2 regions of the Clostridium sp. TJA038 genome follow, and region 1 is predicted to be linked to the other one. Evidence: predicted binding sites of a transcription regulator. Region 1 holds the regulator's gene; the other holds the start of a gene.
The links. Region 1 encodes HrcA, which represses chaperone genes, less so after heat shock. Its sites were predicted from a motif close to TGTTAGCACTCNNNNNNNNNGAGTGCTAACA; they were not measured.

Region 1 (5,395 bases):
TATTTAGAAGGAGAAGAAATAAATACTTCAATTATAGAGGTTCAAAGAGATATATTAATTCATAATGCTATAAATATAAATTTAAGAGAAATTTAAAATAACTATTTTAAGTATTTAAATTTTAAGAAATAAAGTAAAAGTTGTGAGTTTATTCACTCATGACTTTTTTTATTATAATATATAAGAAAGACTTTTTAGTCTAAATGAATTTTGGAGGAAATAAGATATGGAACAAATTTCTTTATATATACATATACCTTTTTGTGCTCAAAAGTGTTTTTATTGTGATTTTCCATCCTTTGCTGGAAAGGATTATTTAAGAAAAGATTATATAGAAGCATTAAAAAAGGAAATAAAAATTTTTAAAGAGAAAAATAAAAATTTTGAGATTGAAACTATATTTATAGGAGGTGGAACTCCTAGTGTTTTAAATTGTGATGAATTAGAAGAGGTTTTAAAAAGTATTAAAGAATTAAATATAGTTTATGATGTTGAATATACTATAGAATGTAATCCTGGCAATTTGACTTATGAGAAGCTTAAAGTTATGAAAAAATATGGAGTAAATAGAATAAGTATGGGACTTCAAGCTAAGCAAGATAATTTATTAAGAAAGATTGGTAGAATACATAATTATGATAGTTTTAAGGAAAACTTTTTAAAAGCTAGAGAGGCTGGCTTTGAAAATATAAATGTAGATTTAATGTTTGGATTACCTAATCAAAGTGTGGAAGATTTTAAGGAAACTTTAAAGGAAGTAGTATCTTTAAATCCTACACATATTTCAGCTTATAGCTTAATAATTGAAGAAGGAACAGCTTTTTATACCTTATATGAAAGGGATAAATTAAATTTACCTAGTGAAGAAGAAGAAAGAGAGATGTATGATTTTTGTAAAAGTTATTTAAAAAGCAAGGGGTTTAATCAATACGAGATTTCTAATTATTCTAAAAAGGGAATGGAGTGTAGACATAATTTAGCTTATTGGGACATGAAAAATTGGATAGGATTAGGTTCATCTTCAGCTTCTTATATTAATGGAAAAAGAATTAAGAATATAAGTAATATAGAAAATTATATAAATTCAATAAATGAAAAGGGAGAAGCTATTGAAGAAATAATAAACAATTCTTTAAAAGATAATATGGAAGAATTTATGTTTATGGGCCTTAGAAAGATTAAAGGAATTAAAGAAAAAGAATTTGAAGAAAGATTTAAAATGAATATAAATTTAGTATATGGTGAAATAATAAATAAGTATATAAATAGAGGGCTTTTAATAAGGGAGAATGGAAGGCTTTATTTAAGTGAAAAGGGCATTGAAGTATCTAATATTATAATGGCTGAATTTCTTTTATAAACATAAAGTAAATTTGTATGTAACTTAAAGAAAATAAAAGAAAATAGAAGAAAGAGTAGAATAAACATTATAAAAATCAAAAATTTGGTTTAAAATGATAAAAAATGGGATTGACAAAAAACTTGTAAGGTAATATATTAATAGTGTACTAGTTAGCACTCGTTGATAGTGAGTGCTAATAAAGAGGTGAGATTAGTGATAGATGATAGAAAGCTTCAAATATTAAGAGCTATAATTCAAGACTATATATCAACAGGAGAACCCGTTGGTTCAAGAACTATCGCTAAAAAATATAATCTTGGAGTAAGTTCAGCCACAATAAGAAATGAAATGGCTGACTTAGAGGATATGGGATTTTTAGAACAGCCTCATACTTCGGCAGGAAGAATTCCATCAAGCAGAGGATATAGATTATATGTAGATAGAATGATTGAATTTGAAAGATTGTCTTCTGAAGAAGAAGGTCTTATTAGAAGTTCAATAATAGATGGTACATTGTATGAAGTTGATAAAATAATCAAGCAAACTAGTGCTCTTCTATCAGAACTTACTAAAATGACTTGTATAGTAAAAGCACCTTCTGTGCATAAAAGTTTTGTTAAGTCTATACAACTTTTGAAGGTTGATGATTTAAGTATTTTATGTGTATTAGTAACAGATAGTGGTGTTATAAGAAATACAGTTATAAAAGTAAGGAGCGTACCTATATCTGAAGAACTTATTAAAATTAGTAAGATAATAACTGAAAGGCTTAAAAACCTTACTATTGAGCAAATAAACTTAGAGGTTATAAGTAACTTAAATAAAGCTTTAAGTGGATATGAAGATATAGTAAATGCTGTGTTACCAGCTCTTTATGAAAGCTTAAAGGGTGATGAAACATCTGAGGTATTCTTAGAGGGAGCAATTAATATATTAAATTATCCAGAATATAATAATATTCATAAAGCTAAGGAAATTTTAGAATTTTTACATGATAAGAAAAGTATTTCAGAACTTATAAGTGATAGTGAAGATATGACTGTAAAAATAGGAGATGAAATTTTTGTCCCAGAGGCTAAGGAATGTTCCATTATATCAGCTGGTTATCATGTAGGAGATAGATCTTTAGGTACAATAGCTTTAATAGGGCCTAGAAGAATAAATTATTCTAAGGTTTTAGCAATCATGACTGAGGTTATGAAAGAATTAAATGAAACCTTAAAAAATAAGTAGTAAATAAAGAGAAGAGGTGTAACTGCTTTATGGTGGATGATAAAGATTTTAACGAAGAGTTAAAGGATGATAATATCAAAGAGGAATTAGACAAAGAAACAAAGGCTGAAAATCCTAATATTGATGAAGAGGTAGAAGAAGTTTCAGAAGATATTAAGGCTGATGAAAAAGTTATAGATTTTGAAGAATTAAAGGCTTTAAAGGAAGAAAATAATATGTTTAAAAATAAAACAAAGAAACTAGAAAATGAATTAGAGGCCTTAAAAGATAGATTATTAAGAATATCTGCAGAGTATGAAAACTACAGAAAAAGAACAGATAAAGAAAAAGAAAGAATATATACTGATGCTTGTGAAGATGTTTTAGTAAAAATGCTTCCAGTTTTAGATAACTTAGAAAGAGCCTTAGATGTAGATGGAACTGTTGAGGACCTTAAAAAAGGTGTTGAAATGACAGTAAGACAATTTGAAGATGCTTTAGATAAACTTCAAGTTGAAGAAATATCTACAGAAAATGGTTTTGACCCAGAATTACATCAAGCTATGATGGTTGTAGAAAAAGAAGGAGCAAAACCAAATGAAGTAGCCCAAGTATTCCAAAAGGGATATAAAAGAGGGGATAAAGTCATAAGACATTCTATGGTAACTGTAACTAAATAATTAATTAGAATTTGACAAATTATATATAGATATTTATAGAGGAGGAATTTTCAATGAGTAAAATAATAGGTATAGATTTAGGAACAACAAATTCATGTGTAGCTGTTATGGAAGGTGGAGAACCAGTAGTTATCACTAACTCAGAAGGTGCAAGAACAACTCCATCAGTAGTTTCATTCCAAGCAAATGGAGAGAGATTAGTAGGTCAAGTTGCTAAAAGACAAGCAATTACAAACCCAGATAGAACAATAATGTCAATAAAAAGACACATGGGAACTGACTACAAAGTTAATATAGATGGAAAAGATTATACACCACAAGAAATATCAGCAATGATACTTCAAAAATTAAAAGCTGATGCTGAAGCATATTTAGGAGAAAAAGTAACAGAAGCTGTTATCACAGTTCCAGCTTACTTCAATGATGCTGAAAGACAAGCAACTAAAGATGCTGGTAGAATAGCTGGTTTAGATGTTAAGAGAATAATAAACGAACCAACAGCTGCATCATTAGCTTATGGATTAGATAAAATGGATAATGCACACAAAATCTTAGTATATGACCTAGGTGGTGGTACTTTCGACGTATCTATCTTAGATTTAGGTGATGGAGTATTCGAAGTTGTATCAACAAATGGTGATGCTAGATTAGGTGGAGACGACTTTGACCAAAGAATTATAGATTATATAGCAGATGAGTTTAAAGCTCAAAATGGAATAGATTTAAGACAAGATAAAATGGCTCTTCAAAGATTAAAAGAAGCAGCAGAAAAAGCTAAAATTGAGTTATCATCATCAACTCAAACATTAATAAACTTACCATTTATAACTGCTGATGCAACTGGTCCAAAACACATAGATATGACATTAACAAGAGCTAAATTCAATGAATTAACTCATGACTTAGTTGAAAGAACAATAAACATAATGAAAGAAGCTTTAAAATCAGGTAACGTTTCATTAAATGACATAGATAAAGTAATCTTAGTTGGTGGATCAACAAGAATACCTGCAGTTCAAGAAGCTGTTAAAAACTTCACTGGAAAAGAGCCTTCAAAAGGAGTTAACCCAGATGAGTGTGTAGCAATGGGTGCTGCAATACAAGCTGGTGTTTTAACTGGTGATGTTAAAGACGTATTATTACTAGATGTTACTCCATTAACATTAGGAATCGAAACTTTAGGAGGAGTTGCAACTCCATTAATCGAAAGAAATACAACTATCCCTGCAAGAAAGAGTCAAATATTCTCAACTGCAGCAGATAATCAAACTTCAGTTGAAATTCATGTAGTACAAGGTGAAAGACAAATGGCTGCTGATAACAAAACTTTAGGTAGATTTACTCTATCAGGAATTGCTCCAGCTCCAAGAGGAATCCCTCAAATCGAAGTTACTTTCGATATAGATGCAAATGGTATAGTTAAAGTTTCTGCAACAGATAAAGCTACTGGAAAAGAAGCTAACATAACAATCACAGCTTCAACTAACTTAAGTGATGCTGAAATTGATAAGGCTGTAAAAGAAGCTGAACAATTTGCTGAAGAAGATAAGAAGAGAAAAGAAGCTATAGAAGTTAAAAACAATGCTGAACAAACTGTTTATCAAACAGAAAAAACTTTAAATGAGCTTGGAGATAAAGTTTCAGCTGAAGAAAAATCAGAAATAGAAGCTAAAATAGAAGCTGTTAAGAAAGTTAAAGATGGCGAAGATATAGAAGCTATAAAGAAAGCTATGGAAGAATTAACTCAAGCATTCTATAAAGTATCAGAAAAATTATATCAACAAAATGGTGGAGCACAAGGTCAAGGCTTTGACCCAAACAACATGGGTGGAGCTAATGCATCAAACGGAAACAATGATGACAATGTTGTAGATGCTGACTTTGAAGTTCAAGATGATAAATAATAATTAAAACTATCACAAGACTTAAAGCTTTGATATAATAATAAAGTAATCAATAGAGGGAAGGCTCAAGATAGTCTTCCCTTTTTATAAGTAAACTTATAGGTGGTGAAAGATAGTGGCTAAAAAAGATTATTATGAAGTGCTTGGACTTAAAAAAGGTGCTTCAGATGATGAGATAAAAAGAGCTTTTAGAAAAATGGCTATGAAATATCATCCAGATAGAAATCCTGGAGATAAAGAAGCAGAGGAAAATTTTA
Region 2 (5,395 bases), on a different contig from region 1:
AGGATGATGGATTTATAACAAAAGGTGATAATAACAATGTTGAAGATAGTGGCTTAGTTAATGAAGAAAATTTTATAGGAAAAGTTTTATTTCACATACCTTTATTAGGACATTTAACTATATTTTTATCAAAGCCTATAGTTATTTCTGGATTTATGATATTAATTGCTATAAGCATATTATTTGACACATTTAAAGGAAATAAAAAGAATATTAAGAATTAAAAATAAACCTAAAGAAATTAAAGTATTTTAGTTTCTTTAGGTTTATTTTATATTATTAAATACTATTTATTAATAACTCTTATTAGTATAATATTAGTAGTATGAGGTTATTATTTAAGTTAATGACTTTTAAAATTAATTTTATGAGATAAGGTTTTATAGAAATTAAACTTTATTTTGGAGGTATAACATGTTAGTTGAAAAAGCTAGAGAAAAGTGGGATAAAAAGCATGACTTAAATTGTGCAGAGTGCATAATGTATGCTGCAAATGAAGAATATAATTTAAATTTATCAAAGGAAACTTTAAAGGTAATGTCTTCTTTTGGTGGAGGATTAGCTATAGGAAATATCTGTGGGGCTATAACTGGAGCAGCTGGAGTTTTAGGAGTTATGTTTACTGAAGATAGAGGACACCAAAGTCCTAAGACAAAAGCTTTAACAGAAGAATTTATGAAAAAGTTTTATGATAAATTAGGATATTATAATTGTATTGATTTAAAAGCTAAATATAGAAAAGATGATGACAAAAGATGCATAGTTATGATAGAAACAGCAGCTGAAATTTTAGATGAAATTATACAAAGAGAAAGATAGGTGAAAAAAATGGATTTTAAAAGTGTAGAATATAAAGATAATGAAGTTATCTTAAGAGAAACTAAAAATTTTAATATAAAACAAGTTTTTGAGTGTGGTCAATGTTTTAGATGGGAAAAAACAGAAAATAATTCATACATAGGTGTTGCCTTTGGTAGGGTTATAGAAGTATCTCAAAAGGGAGATGATGTAATAATATATAATACTAACAAAGAAGATTTTGAAAATATATGGATTGATTATTTTGACTTAAAAAGGGATTATTCAAAGGTTAAAGAAGCTTTATCTTGGGATGAAACTTTAAAAAGTGCTGTTGAATTTGGATATGGTATAAGAATATTAAATCAAGAACCCTTTGAACTTGTTATATCATTTATAATATCAGCTAGAAATAGTATTCCTGTTATTTCAAAAACAATAAAGAAAATAAGTGAAAGATGGGGAAATAAAATAGAGTATAAAGGCAAAGACTATTATTCATTTCCAAGTCCAGAAAGTTTATCTAAAGCATCAATTGATGATATAAGGGAAACAGGGGCTTCATTTAGAAGTAAGTATATAGTTGATACAACTAAAAAGATATATGATTGTGAGTTAGCTAAGAAAGGAATATTAAATGCACCTGAAGAGGACATAGTTGAAATACTAGAAAAATATGATTTAGAAAAGATAAGCAATATGGATGCTGATAACTGTCATAAAGGACTTCAAGAATTTATGGGAGTTGGAGCAAAGGTTGCAGACTGTATAATGTTATTTTCCATGAAAAAAAGTTCTGCATTTCCTGTAGATGTATGGGTTAAAAGAGCAATGATGCATTTTTATGGTGCTGATGATGCTTCTTTAAATAAAATAAGAATTTTTGCAAGAGAAAGATTTGGAGAATACTCAGGATTTGCTCAACAGTATTTATTTTATTATGCTAGAGAAAATGGAATAAAACTTTAAATAAAAAAAGAGCTTAGTTATTTAAGCTCTTTTTTATTTTAATAATATCGTCCTTTTTTTCTTAAAGCTTTTGATTTTTTTATTGAGATATCTGCTTCTCCAGGTTGTTTTCTAATAAAGTTTAGATATTTTTTTATTTTTTCTTCTTCTTTAATTCTCTCAAGAGAATTAAGTCTAAAAGATAATTCATAATTGCTAAAAAGAGCGTGAATTTGCTTATGACAGGGAATACAAAGAGAAATTACTTCCTCATTAAATTTCTTCTTTTCAAGAGGTATTAAATGATGTTTTGTAACTTCTGGAACACTCCTTTTACAAAGATTACAAATATTTTCTTTAGTCAAGTTAACCACCTTTAAATAAATATAATATTATTAAATATTATAATACATATATTTAAAATTAAAAAAACCTTATTTTAAAGCTTTTTTTAATTTAAAAGCTTTAATTTTAATATTTTATTTAATAAAGGTAGATTTTAGTTTTTTTATTTTTATAGTGTAAAAAATTTTTGATATTATGGAAAATATCATTACTAAAAATAATATAAATAAAGCTAACAATAAAAAATAGGATTCAGGTAAGACATTTATTATTTCATCTTTTTTAGGGTCAAAAATCCAGTAGTCATTATTAAAAAATATTTTATGAAAAATGGTAAATAATTTTGAAAAGTTTATATAAAAAGAAATAATTAAAGTGAAAAATATCAATATAACTTCATAAAAGAACATATTAAAACCTTTAAAGGAAAGGTTTGAGTTAGACTTTTTAAAAAATACATAAATTAAAATACCTATTATTATAGATATTAAAGCCATTAAATATAAGGATGAAAATATTTCTTTAACTTCAAAAAAGTGAATTTGCCCTATATTGCTAATTTTGAAGTTGTTAAATTTAAGAATTTCAATTTCAGGTGAATTTAAGTAATTTATTATATTTTTATAATCTTTTAAAAGTTCATTAGTGCTAATATTATTAAATTTTGGTATTTTATTAAATTTAATAAGTATATAATAGATAATAGGGGATATATTTAATGTTATAAGTACTGAAATTATTATAGAGCTTATTAAAAGGTAGATTGAAAATATAAAATCCTTTAAAGTTTTAAACATTACGTACTCCTTTAAATAATTATTTTTTTAATTCTAGACTTTTTTATTAAATAATAAACAAAAATACATATTTTAATAAAAGTTTTAGTATTAATTTATAGTACGTAAGCTTTAAATATATGATATTATTTTATAATTTAATAATTATAAATCTTTAAATATGTAAATTAAAGAAATTTCAAAAGAATAGAAGAAATATTAAGATAAATTAATTTAAAGATAGAAAATAATACTAATATATTCTAAATAAATAAATTTACTTATTGAATTTACAACTGGTAAATTATATGATAATAGTAAGAATTAGCACTCTATAATAAAGAGTGCTAAATAAATTAGCATTTTTAAGGAGGGTTTTTAATGAATATTAGACCACTAGGAGACAGAGTTGTTATTAAAAGACTAGAGGCTGAGGAAACCACTAAAAGTGGAATAATTGTTACTGGAACAGCTAAAGAAAGACCACAAGAGGCAGAGGTTATTGCAGTAGGTCCAGGAGCTATAGTTGATGGAAAAAGAAGCGAAATGGAAGTTAAAGTTGGAGATAAAGTATTATACTCTAAGTATGCAGGAACAGAAGTTAAATTTGAAGGTGAAGAATACACTATATTAAGACAAGATGATATATTAGCAATAGTTGAATAGTTAAATATAAGTGATTTATATATTCATGATAGATTTGGGAGGTAAATTAGTATGGCTAAAACATTATTATTCGGTGAAGAAGCAAGAAGATCTATGCAAGCTGGTGTAGATAAATTAGCTAACACTGTTAAGGTTACATTAGGACCAAAAGGAAGAAATGTTATTTTAGATAAAAAATTTGGTTCACCATTAATAACAAATGATGGTGTTACTATAGCAAGAGAAATTGAACTTGAAGATGCTTATGAAAATATGGGAGCTCAACTTGTTAAAGAAGTAGCTACAAAAACTAATGATGTTGCAGGGGATGGTACAACTACAGCTACATTATTAGCACAAGCTATTATAAGAGAAGGATTAAAAAATGTAACTGCAGGTGCAAATCCTATTTTAATAAGAAATGGAATTAAAACAGCAGTTGAAAAGGCTGTAGAAGAAATACAAAAAATTTCTAAACCTGTAAATGGAAAAGAAGATATAGCTAGAGTTGCTGCAATTTCAGCAGCTGATGAAAAAATAGGTAAGCTAATTGCAGATGCTATGGAGAAGGTTGGAAATGAAGGTGTTATAACTGTAGAAGAATCTAAATCAATGGGTACTGAATTAGATGTTGTTGAAGGTATGCAATTTGATAGAGGATATGTTTCTGCTTATATGGTTACAGATACAGAAAAAATGGAAGCCATTTTAGACAATCCTTTAATATTAATTACAGATAAAAAAATAAGTAATATTCAAGAATTACTACCATTACTTGAACAAATAGTTCAAGCAGGTAAAAAACTTTTAATAATAGCTGATGACATAGAAGGAGAAGCTATGACTACATTAGTTGTTAATAAATTAAGAGGAACTTTTACTTGTGTTGCAGTTAAAGCACCAGGATTTGGTGATAGAAGAAAAGAGATGTTACAAGATATAGCAACTTTAACTGGAGGTATTTTAATATCTGATGAAGTGGGAGGAGATTTAAAAGAAGCTACATTAGATATGCTAGGAGAAGCTGAAAGTGTTAAGATTACTAAAGAGAGTACTACAATTGTAAATGGAAGAGGAAATTCAGAAGAAATTAAAAATAGAATTAATCAAATAAAATTACAATTAGATGCTACATCTTCAGAATTTGATAAGGAAAAATTACAAGAAAGATTAGCAAAATTAGCTGGAGGAGTTGCAGTAGTTAAAGTTGGTGCAGCTACAGAAACAGAGTTAAAAGAAAGTAAATTAAGAATAGAAGATGCCTTAGCTGCAACTAAAGCTGCTGTAGAAGAAGGTATAGTTCCTGGTGGTGGAACAGCTTATGTTAATGTTATAAATGAAGTTTCAAAATTAACTTCAGATATACCAGATGAACAAGTTGGTATAAATATAATAGTAAGGTCTTTAGAAGAACCTATGAGACAAATAGCTCATAATGCTGGTTTAGAAGGCTCTGTTATAATTGAAAAAGTTAAAGGTAGTGCTTTAGGAGTAGGTTTTGATGCTTTAAGAGGAGACTATAAGGATATGATTAAAGCAGGAATAGTAGACCCAACTAAAGTTACAAGATCAGCACTTCAAAATGCAGCATCTGTAGCTTCAACCTTCTTAACAACAGAAGCAGCAGTAGCAGATATACCTGAAAAAGAAATTCCACAAGCACCTGGAATGGGAATGGACGGAATGTATTAAAAAAAAGATGGCAAGAAATTGCCATCTTTTTTTCTTTTATAGAGAAAATATATACATATAAGACTATAAATGTAACAAATGTCGAAAAAGAAGTTGCTTTTTATTAATAATTGTAATTAAAAGTATTAATTTTTGATTGATAAAAGTTTTTAATAATATAATTATTAAAAAAAATAATAAATATTGTATTA

Region 2: the regulator HrcA is predicted to act here: its motif matches at 3,190-3,220, upstream of groES (co-chaperone GroES).

Annotation. Positions count from the first base shown of each region.
Region 1 covers NZ_JBZEFA010000001.1:204,270-209,664, forward strand. The annotation lists gene AC4FQV_RS00940 (hypothetical protein) at 1-96, shown strand, start outside; gene hemW (radical SAM family heme chaperone HemW) at 227-1,360, shown strand; gene hrcA (heat-inducible transcriptional repressor HrcA) at 1,556-2,575, shown strand; gene grpE (nucleotide exchange factor GrpE) at 2,605-3,234, shown strand; gene dnaK (molecular chaperone DnaK) at 3,288-5,138, shown strand; gene dnaJ (molecular chaperone DnaJ) at 5,254-5,395, shown strand, end outside.
Region 2 covers NZ_JBZEFA010000004.1:29,165-34,559, reverse strand. The annotation lists gene AC4FQV_RS08355 (signal peptidase I) at 1-224, shown strand, start outside; gene AC4FQV_RS08350 (C-GCAxxG-C-C family protein) at 415-819, shown strand; gene AC4FQV_RS08345 (DNA-3-methyladenine glycosylase family protein) at 829-1,767, shown strand; gene AC4FQV_RS08340 (HNH endonuclease) at 1,806-2,111, opposite strand; gene AC4FQV_RS08335 (TIGR01906 family membrane protein) at 2,226-2,888, opposite strand; gene groES (co-chaperone GroES) at 3,249-3,533, shown strand; gene groL (chaperonin GroEL) at 3,585-5,204, shown strand.